Regions from separate parts of the Nocardioides panzhihuensis genome, predicted to be linked through region 3. Evidence: riboswitches for the same ligand, from Rfam matches in the RefSeq annotation. Region 3 holds a riboswitch; each other region holds the start of a gene.
What was found. A riboswitch is a leader RNA that binds a small molecule or an ion and turns the genes downstream of it on or off. The one in region 3 is predicted to bind cobalamin.
Positions count from the first base shown of each region.

Region 1: another riboswitch for cobalamin. It lies ahead of BJ988_RS04285 (prenyltransferase/squalene oxidase repeat-containing protein); the one in region 3 lies ahead of BJ988_RS17170 (CbtB domain-containing protein).
Region 2: another riboswitch for cobalamin. It lies ahead of BJ988_RS08460 (CbtB domain-containing protein); the one in region 3 lies ahead of BJ988_RS17170 (CbtB domain-containing protein).

Region 1 is NZ_JACBZR010000001.1:917,725-920,988, forward strand. It holds gene BJ988_RS04275 (NYN domain-containing protein) at 1-756, shown strand; gene BJ988_RS04280 (hypothetical protein) at 787-1,428, opposite strand; cobalamin riboswitch at 1,492-1,630, shown strand; gene BJ988_RS04285 (prenyltransferase/squalene oxidase repeat-containing protein) at 1,697-2,770, shown strand; gene BJ988_RS04290 (hypothetical protein) at 2,881-3,264, shown strand, end outside.
Region 2 is NZ_JACBZR010000001.1:1,805,434-1,808,697, reverse strand. It holds gene BJ988_RS08470 (cation diffusion facilitator family transporter) at 1-140, shown strand, start outside; gene BJ988_RS08465 (signal peptidase II) at 137-694, shown strand; cobalamin riboswitch at 950-1,120, shown strand; gene BJ988_RS08460 (CbtB domain-containing protein) at 1,144-1,338, shown strand; gene BJ988_RS08455 (CbtA family protein) at 1,340-2,098, shown strand; gene BJ988_RS08450 (DUF2752 domain-containing protein) at 2,318-2,782, opposite strand.
Region 3 is NZ_JACBZR010000001.1:3,613,836-3,617,099, forward strand. It holds gene BJ988_RS17160 ((2Fe-2S) ferredoxin domain-containing protein) at 1-610, shown strand, start outside; gene BJ988_RS17165 (CbtA family protein) at 651-1,436, opposite strand; gene BJ988_RS17170 (CbtB domain-containing protein) at 1,436-1,651, opposite strand; adenosylcobalamin (AdoCbl) riboswitch at 1,653-1,795, opposite strand; gene BJ988_RS17175 (ABC transporter substrate-binding protein) at 1,804-2,877, opposite strand; gene BJ988_RS31025 (ABC transporter ATP-binding protein) at 2,874-3,264, opposite strand, start outside.

The DNA of each region.
Region 1 (3,264 bases), 2.7 Mb from region 3:
ATGACCGAGCCCTTCCGTATTGCCCTGCTCATCGACGCGGACAATGCTCCCGCGTCCAAGATCGACGCGATCCTCAACGACCTGGCCGAGTACGGCGAGGTGACGATCCGCCGGGCCTACGGCAACTGGACCAAGTCCGAGCTCAAGAGCTGGATCGGGGAGCTGCACGACGCCGCGATCCGGCCGATGCAGCAGTTCGACCTGACCGCGCACAAGAACGCCTCCGACATGGCGCTCGCGATCGACGCGGTCGAGCTGCTCCATGCGGCCATCCCGGACGCGTTCGCGCTGGTCTCCTCCGACTCCGACTTCACCCCGCTGGTGCACTACCTGCGGGAGAAGGGTCGCGCGGTCTACGGCTACGGCCGGGAGAAGACACCGGCGCCGTTCAAGAGCGCCTGCACCCGGTTCACCGTCGTGGAGAAGCTCGGTGACACCGAGGAGGTGACCGAGACCGAGGCCGGCGTAGCGCCCGCCCGCAAGCAGGCCGCCGCCGCGACCACGGGCCAGGTGCTGAAGCGCAACGCCAGGCTGATCCAGCTGCTGCGCAACTCCATCGCCGCGGCCGCCGACGACGACGGCTGGGCCCTGGTCGGCACCGTCGTCTCCCGCATCCGCAACCAGTCCTCCGAGGACCCCCGCAACTACGGCTACGCCACCTGGACCAAGCTGATCAAGGCGATCGACCTGTTCGAGCTCAAGGACGAGGGCACCTCGGCGATCGCGGTCAGCGACCGGCGCAACGGCAGGAAGTGACGTACCCCTCCGGTACGTCCTCTGCGGACATCACCGTCCGCGCGTCTCCGCGACGGCCGGACGGGCGCATCTGATCCCCTTGGGCACCGACCCGTTGAGGTGCTTCAGGGCGGCCTTGAAGTCGCGGCAGCGCTCGGCGTCCTCGGCCTTGTTGCGGGGGTAGCCGATCGCCGCGTTGACCTTGCCCATGTCGAGGGCGTCGGCGAGCGGGTTGATGTCGCGGGCGACGGTCCAGTACCACCGCGAGATCGGCGCGCTGTGGTCCAGGGACCTGGCCAGCTCGGGGCGGCGGCGCAGGTCGATGTCGAAGTAGGCGCCGGCGTCGGTGTAGTTGGCCTCGCCGGTCAGCTGGATGTAGCCACGGCCGGTGAACTTCCGCTTGTCGCGGCCCTTGGCGTCGTGGTGGAACGAGCTCTCGTTGGCGAGCGTGGTCAGGTAGGCCGCCTGTCGGTAGGCGGTGGTGATCCGGGCGTCGGCCATCGCGCGGTTGAGGGTCGGGAGGCCGGTCTCGACGGTCCGCCGGTCGCCGACCTTCTCGCCGAACATGGCGACGAGATCGGCGTACGTCACCGATGTCCGGGCCGGTTCGGCCCGGGCTGGGATGGTCGGGAGGAGGGCGAGAAGGGTGGCCGAGATCGATGCTGCGACAAGGCCGAGAATCCTGTGGCGCATGGGGACAGAGTGACTGCTCGAACCGCGATCCCGCAAGCAGAGCCCGCCCGGCATAGGATTGCCCCGAATTAGCAGAGCCTCAATCAACACACGCCGTGGTGGGGGAAGCCGGTCGAACTCCGGCGCTGACCCGCAACCGTAGGCCCAGGACTCCGAGGTGTCCTGAGCGAGCCGGAGCACCCGTCGACGGACGCGTACTGACCTGACGCTGTCGTGGAACGCAGCGGGTCGGCCTCGTGCCTTCCCGACGAACAGCGCGGAAGGAACCATGAAGAAGACCGTCTTCGGCGGCATCGCCGCCGCCCTCGCCCTCACCTCGCTCGCCGGCTGCGGCGACAAGGCCATCGAGGAGGGGGAGAAGAGCACCTACGACGCCAAGGTGTCCACCTCGGTGGCCGACTGGCTCGTCGCCCAGGCGCCAAAGGGTGTGGCCCGCAACGCGCAGTACGGCACCGACGACTTCGGGCTCAGCGCCGACATCGGGATCGCGCTGGCTGAGATCGGCGGCTACGACGAGGAGCTCGCGACGATCACCGACGCCGTGATGGAGAACAAGGCCGCCTACACCTCGCCCGGCTTCGGCACCGTCACCTCGGCCGGCGCCACCGCGAAGGCGCTCGTCCTCCAGCAGAACGTCGACGCCTCCGACCCCGGCCTGCTCACGCAGCTCGAGGGCACGGTCGCCGAGAACGGCCGGATCGCCGACAAGCTCGACACCAAGAACAAGGAGGCGGCCGACTACTCCAACACCATCGGCCAGTCGTACGCCGTGTGGGCACTGAGCAACGCCGAGAGCAAGAAGGCCGCGGCCGCGGCGGAGTTCCTGGCCGGGCAGCAGTGCGAGGAGGGCTGGTTCCGGGTCACCTTCACCGCCGACGCCGCTGCCGCCGACCAGACCTGCGACGGTGACCCGAAGGCCGTCCCGGACGCCGACGCGACCGCGTTCGCGCTGATCGCCCTGTCGTCGGTGGCGAGCCCGGAGGCGGAGAAGGCCGTCAAGTCGGGCGCGGACTGGCTGAAGGAGACCCAGGCCGAGGACGGCTCGCTGAAGGCAGCCACCGGCAACGTCGCCAACTCCAACACCACCGGCCTGGCCGGATGGGCGTTCGGGCGTGCCGGCGAGACCGCTGCCGCCGAGAAGGCGGCCGCCTGGGTCGCCGACCACGTCGTGACCTGTGGTGACGACGCCGGGGCGGTGGCCTACGACGACGCCGCGCTGACCGAAGGCAACACCAAGGGGCTGACGAAGGAGTCCGAGGGGATGTACCGCCTCGCGGCCGCACAGGCGCTGCCGTCGCTGGTCTTCCTGCCCAAGGACGCGACCGCGAAGAGCTCGTGCTGACTCTGCGGTCCGTAGCGGTGGCCCTGGCGATCCTCGCCGGGGCCACCGCACCCGTCTCATCCGCAGTCTCATCGTCAGCCGCGTCCTCCGCCGTGGAACCGTGCGCGGGCGTGACCGTCGTGGTCGAGCCGAACGCGTTGGGCGGCGGTCCCAAGGTCGCCTGCGTCCAGCCGGAGGAGGGCGACACCGGCGCCGATCTCTTCGAGAAGGCGGGACATCCGCTCACCTTCGTGACCTCGATGCCGAGCGTCGTCTGCCGCGTCGCGGGCCGGCCGGAGGAGGCGGGCTGCGCCCAGATGCCGCCCGCTGACGCCTACTGGTCGCTGTGGATCACCGACGACTCGGGCGCCTGGAGCTACGCCTCCAGAAATGTTACCGAAATAGCCGTGACCTCCGGGCAGGGTGTTGCGTTCACGTGGATAGACGACAATGTCGTTACCGCTCCGGCGACGGTGCTTGGGGATGCTGTGGGGGCGCCCTCAAGCCCGTCGCCG
Region 2 (3,264 bases), 1.8 Mb from region 3:
TTGCCGGGTTCGTCATCGCCGGATTCGCAATCATGGAAGGCAAGGAAGCCTGGGAAGGCGAACTCGTCTGCGACGACGATTGCGAAGACGACGACCACGCCACCAAAGCCGACTCCTCGTGCTCGGACGGCCGCAAGTGAGCGCCCCTGTCGAAGCCACAGCCGAGGCTGGCGTCAGCGCTCTCAGACGCCGGATCGGACTCCTGGTCATCGCCATCGTCCTTGCCGGAGCGGACCTGACGATCAAGACCTGGGCCGAGCACGTCCTGCCAGGTAACCCAATCATGGGCGGACCGCTCGACCTCCAGCTCGCCTTCAACCCAGGGGTCGCCTTCTCCTTCGCCGCCGACGCGCCGGCATGGACCGTCGTCGCCGTCACGGCCGTGATCACCGCCGCCGTCGCCGTCGCGCTATGGCGAACGGCCCCTACAGCTTCCCTGCTATGGGGCAGCGCGCTCGCCACCGTGCTCGGCGGCGCTCTCGCAAACCTCATCGACCGCGCCGCTGACGGTCACGTCACCGACTACCTACACACCGGCTGGTGGCCCACCTTCAACCTCGCCGACACGCTCATCGTCGGAGGCGGGCTCCTCCTCGTCGCCCTGTCCTGGCGCACCAAGGACCGACCCAACGACCGACCTCAGGACGCAGAGACCGCCTGTCATCCATCCCCCTGTCGCGGTGACAGACCCTGACGTACCTGGCAACCCAGATGAGGGCCGACATCGAGCCAGCCTCTCTTGGCCTGGAGCCCCCGAACGCGCGCCGAGCCCGTGTCAGCGGCAGTGATGGAGGCGTGGAGCCACGAACAGACCCTCTACTTTGCACCTCAGGACACGGCTAGGAGTCGTGGGCCTCGACGACACGCACTGGGTCTGGAACCTCTCGGCAGCGAACGTCGGCCAGGGACGCACTCCGTGAACGCTCGTTGTGCGGCCTTCGACTATGTGCGATAGTAGCGGCGCCGCAGTGCACGGGAAGTCGGTGAAAGTCCGACGTGGTCCTCGCCACTGTGACCGGGAAGCCCCTCCTCACCCATGCCACTGGCCCGCCGGGCTGGGAAGGCGAGGAGAAGGCGTTGATCCGGAAGCCAGGAGACCGGCTGCGGCATCGTCCACGAGGTTCGTGGAAAGAAGGGGTCACGATGACCAACCCCACCAACCCGTCCAGCGCCGTCACCACGGTGCCGGCCTGGGCCTGGCTGCTTGCCGCAGCCGCCCTGTTCACCTTGTTCATGCTCACGCAGGAGAACGGCGCCCTTCTCGGCGCCGCCCAGGGCCAGTACCTGCACGAGCTCACCCACGACGCACGCCACGCCCTCGGCGTCCCCTGCCACTGACATGGGGTTCATAGATCTACTCCGCCGCGGTGCCGCAGCCGGAGCCGCAGCTGGCTGCGCCGCTGCCCTGATGATGTGGCTCGTGGTCGAGCCTCTGCTCCGCAAAGCCCTCGTCATCGAGGACGCCCGCAACGCCCGAGCCATGTCCGGCCACCGTAAGGGCGAGATGGAGGAGCCGCTCGTTTCCCGCGCCGGTCAGGTGCTCGGCGGCATGGCCACCGGCCTTGTCGTTGGCCTGTTGTTTGGCGTGGTGTTCGCGATCGTGTTCGGCAAGGTCCGGCACCGGCTCCCGGCAGCGACCGACTACGGCCGCTCGCTGGTACTGGCGGTGCTCGCCTTCGGCGTCTTCACCCTTGCGCCGGCGCTGAAGATCCCCGGCAACCCACCCGCAGTTGGCGACCCGGCCACGGTCAATCAGCGGACGCTGATCTATGTCCTGACGATCCTGATCGCGCTGGCTTTGGTGCTGGGGGCGTTCGAGCTGGACAAGTTCCTCGCCTCACGAGACCTGAGTGCGCCAGTGCGCACCACACTCGTGGTGGCGGCCTTTCTTTCGGTCGCCGGTGCCGTGTTCGCGCTCACTCCAGGCACGCCGGACAAGATCGCCAGCGATATGCCCGCGAAACTGATCTGGGACTTCCGGATCGCCTACCTCGCGCAGCTGGGCCTGATGTGGGCCACACTCGGAATGGTCTTCGGTCTGCTTCTCACGCCCCGTCGGGCGCGTGTGCCAACAGGCAGCGAGGTTTCCATCGCGTGAGCTCGACAGTCGGGCGCGTCCTGCCGGTCAACCCGAGCTCGCGCATAGGTCTCGAGATGGCTGCTCGCACGCCAAGGGGCAATTCGAGACGACGCCCCGGTCGTAGCCGGCGATGCCGTCTCGCAGCGCCTCCAGGTGGGCGTCGTGATCGACGCCCGGGTGCTTGCGGGGCTTGCGCAGCAACCGTCACGGCGGGCCGTGACTACCCACCGATCTCTGTCAACGCCACATGTCCGTGCCAGCCGTGAGCAGATCCGCACGCATCTGCTGGCGGATCTCGAGTAGCACCAGCAGGAGGAGTCCGGCGCCAATCATCCAGCGGCGCCGTTGAGGTGTCCATGCGAACCCGAACGTTACCCACCGACGACTGATGAGCCCGACAAAGGTGCGCAAGACCGCGAGGGCGGCACCGCCAACGATGAGGATGCTGAGAGGGTTGTACCGCCAGGCTTGGACCAGATTGCCTTGAGCGGTGTAGCGGGCGGCGCGGGTACCTCCGCACAGCGGATCCATGATCCCGAACTTGTGCAGCGGGCCATGGAGATCGATAGGCGGCAGACCGAAGAGCGCCATGGCCACAGCTATCCCGAGCGCAGCCAAAGCCAGGGCAGTGAGCCACCAATGGCGATCGTGGCGCTCGACCTCGAGCCGAAAGAAAGGAATGGCGATGGATACGTACGGCATGTCAGTCCTTGTCTGAACACGAATGGCGACTGGACTACTATGCCCCGTCCCACCCTCAACCCGTGTGTGCGCGCCGCCAGATCCTTGCGCCAGCTATATCTGGTCACCCCCGCGAGGGCTTGGAGATGTCCAGCACGAGGATGCAGATGAGCAAGAGGAGCCCAATGACCGCGTGCAGGAGGTCGCTGCCCGTCCGCCCCAGCGTGAGCGTGCCCGAGCAGCCTGAACTGTGACATCTGGCATATGCAGAATGAGGATGGCGATGAGCACGAACGTGCCCACGAGCGAGACGAACCCCAGTGATGGCGTAGCAGCGCCCACTTCGTCACCGCACCCATAAGCACGCGGATGGCGGTGGTCAACCTCGAGACCGGCCACACCCTCGACTACCCGCACGTCGGCTAGCCGACGACGGGCCGGCAAGCTGCACCAAGCCAAAAGACTTACTAGCCGCCCCGGATCCCTGGCCTGTCCGGGTGGAT
Region 3 (3,264 bases):
GGCCGGCGAGCTCGGCGCGAGCCTCGCGTTCCTGCAGATGGGCGGCCCGTCGCTCTCAGCCGAGCTGACCCGGCTCGCCGACTCCGGAGCCGAAACCATCACGCTGGCCGGCGTCAGCCTCGGACCGCTCGCCCCCGGCCACTCCTGGCTGCGCCGGATCGCCGCCCACTGGTGGCGTGAGCGCTCCGGGAAGCGCCCCGAGATCCAGGTCGCAACCGGGCTGGCGACCACGCGCGCCGAGCTCCCCGACGCGTTCGCGGAGACTCGGCCGATCACCGGCACCGAGCCCGGGCTGACCACGCCCGCCTGGGAGCGAGTCCCCGGCCACGTACGTCAGGTCCTGATCTGTCGCGGCCCACGCTGCACCGCAAAGGGCTCGGAGGAGACCGCCAGGGCGGTGATCCTGGGTGCGATGGAGGCCGGGCTCGGCGACGACGACCTGCTGATCACCCACACCGGCTGCCTGTTCCCGTGCAACCAGGCGCCGGTGCTCAGCGTGCAGCCCGACGACGTCTGGTACGGCAATGTAGAGGCGGCCGCCGCCCGGGTGATCGTGCGTGATCACCTGGCCGACGGCCGCCCTGTGGAGGCCTACCGCCTCCCCCGTTGACCGCCGAGTCGGCTCGTCCTCACCCAGCTCCACGTCGAGGTCACAACGTGGCGGCGAGAGCCTTCCGCTCCGCGACGGCGCGCTCCGCCGCGTACAACCTGCCGACCAGCCCGGTCAGCGCCACCCCGAGCACGCCCCACATCGTGGCGAGCGTGATCAGCGAGGCGAGTCGGAAGGACCACAGCGTGTCCGCCGGGAAGTCGCCGATCTCGTTGACCGTGACGAAGAGCTGGCCCGTGACGACCACGACCACCAGGTAGGCGGCGGTGCCGCCGACGACGGCCGCGTAGGTCCCGACCCGCTCCCGCAGCCGCACCGCGCCGTAGGTGGCGAGCACGGCTGCGAGGACGGAGACGAGCAGGTAGCCGAAGTAGACCGACGTACGCAGCCCGATGGTGTCCCCGCTGCCGACCGCGGGTGGCGTGGCCGGGTACTTGAGGAAGGGCACCAACGCGACCGCAACGAAGCCGATCAGCGTGACGAGCGCCGTCGACTGGCTCGGCGTGAGCCGTCCGAGGCGCCCCATCGTGGCGGCGGCGACCAGCCCGATGATTCCCCCGAGCGCGACGCCGACCGCCAGGGCGCCGGTCAGCAGCCCCCAGGTGCTCTGGTTGGTGCGGGAGACCTCAGCAGTCTCCTCGCTCCCACCTTCGGTGGCATGCGAGTGCGAGTGTCCGTCGCCGCCGCTGTCTTCTGATGAGATTGTCTCCAGGGCGATGGCAGCGCCGACCTGCGGCTCACCGACGGCGTACGCCACCAGGAAGGTGGCGACACCGGCGAGGAGTCCGGCTAGCAGGCCGCGTACGAGAAATGCACGCGCGCTCATCAGTGGCAGGGGTAGCCGAGCAGGTGACGACCGTCGTGGACCCACTCGTGGACGAGCGTGCCGGACGGGATCGAGACGGCGCCCTGGTCGGCGCTGATGAAGAAGAGCACCAGCAACCCGAGAAGCCCGAAGAAGAGCGCCCAGGGGGCCAGCTCACGGAGCGGGATGGTGGGAAGGTCGGCGCCGGCGACGGGCGCCACAGCATGCTGCGACATATGTCCTCCTCAGGGATTCTGCGTCCCTGTTCGATGGGGTTGGACGGACACTCGGGTCTGACTCCACCGCCGCGAGGCGATGTCACAGTAGCGCGACTGTGCCGGAGTTCCACCGGCTTCCTCATGTCCGTTGTGTGCACTATAGCCAGAACTCAGCGGAGCCACTCGTTGCCGTCGAGATTGGTGAGATCGGTGATGTCGAGCGTCGGCTCGATCCCCGAATCGGGGACGATCCCGAAGTGCTCCAGCGAGCGTCGGACCCACTCGGCGGCGTCGATGTTGAGGGGGCCGGAGACCCACATCGCGTAGGGCAGGTTGACGAACCTGTTCTCCTTGACGGCGGGCAGATCGCGGGAGGCGGGGTTCGACTTGAGGACCTTGACCTTCTCCTCGTAGGACTGGCCGGGGTAGTCCACGAAGTAGATGACGTCGGGGTTAGCGGCGGCGATGCGCTCCCAGCCGACCTCGGTCCAGGTGTCCTCGACGTCGCCGGTCGCGTTGGTCACCCCGGCGGTGTCGAAGATCGCCTGCGGCCCGCCGAAGGAGCCGGACGTGAAGATGGCATCGGTCCCGGAGTCGAACAGGAACGCCGTCGGTTCCTTCGCAGGATTCGGGGCACTCTCCAGGGCCTCGCGTCGCTCCTCGATGTCGGTCACGACCTTCTCCGCGGTCTCCCGGTGGCCGGTCAGCTCACCGATGTTGAGCAGGTCGGTACGCAGCGCCGTCCAGGCGTCCATGGTGCCGCGGTCGCCGTCCTCCTGCCGGCAGGTCTCGCTGAGCAGATAGGTGGCGATGTCCTGCTCGTGGAGCGTCTCGGGCAGCAGGTTGCGCGACTCGTCGAAGCCGTAGCCCCAGCCCGCGAACATCATCTGCGGCTTCACCGCCAGCACCGTCTCCAGGGTCGGCTGATCCTCCCCGACCACCCGGAGCTCGTCGACACGATCCTGCGGGTAGGCGAGCTCGAGCAGCTGCTTGTCACGCGCCAGACCGGTGACTGCGACGAGCTCGTCGCGTGCACCGGCGGCGAGCGCGATCGAGATGATCCCGCCGTCGTAGGCGTAGAGCTCGGTGAGCGGCTCGTCGACCGTGACCTTCTCGCCACAGTTCTCGACGGTGATCGCGTCGGTGCCGGCGGCACCGGACGCGGTCGTCTCCTCCGCTCCACAGGCGGTGAGGATCGTGGCGCCGAGTGCGAGCGCAGCGAGGCAGGCAAGGCGTGGAGTCATGCCGAGTGGTCCTTCCGGGGGTGGATGAGCAGGTGGGGCTGGGCCAGGTGCGGATGGGTCACCTGGACGGAGCCGACGCCGAAGTGGAGGTCGACGCTGATGGCGTCGAGGACCTCGGCGGGCGGGCCATGGGCCACGACCGTCGCCGGGCCGGTGTCGGGGTCGGAGCCCTGGGGCCGGCCGAGAACCGCCAGCCGGTCGAAGGAGCGAAGCGCCAGGTCGAGGTCGTGGATCGTCGCGACCAGGGTCTCGGCCCGGTCGGCGACCGTCTGCAGCAACCGCAGCTGCCAGGCGACGTCGAGGTGGTTGGTGGGCTCGTCCAGGAGCATCACCGGGCACTCCTGGGCGAGACCGCGAGCCATCACCGCCCGCCGCCGTTCCCCGCCG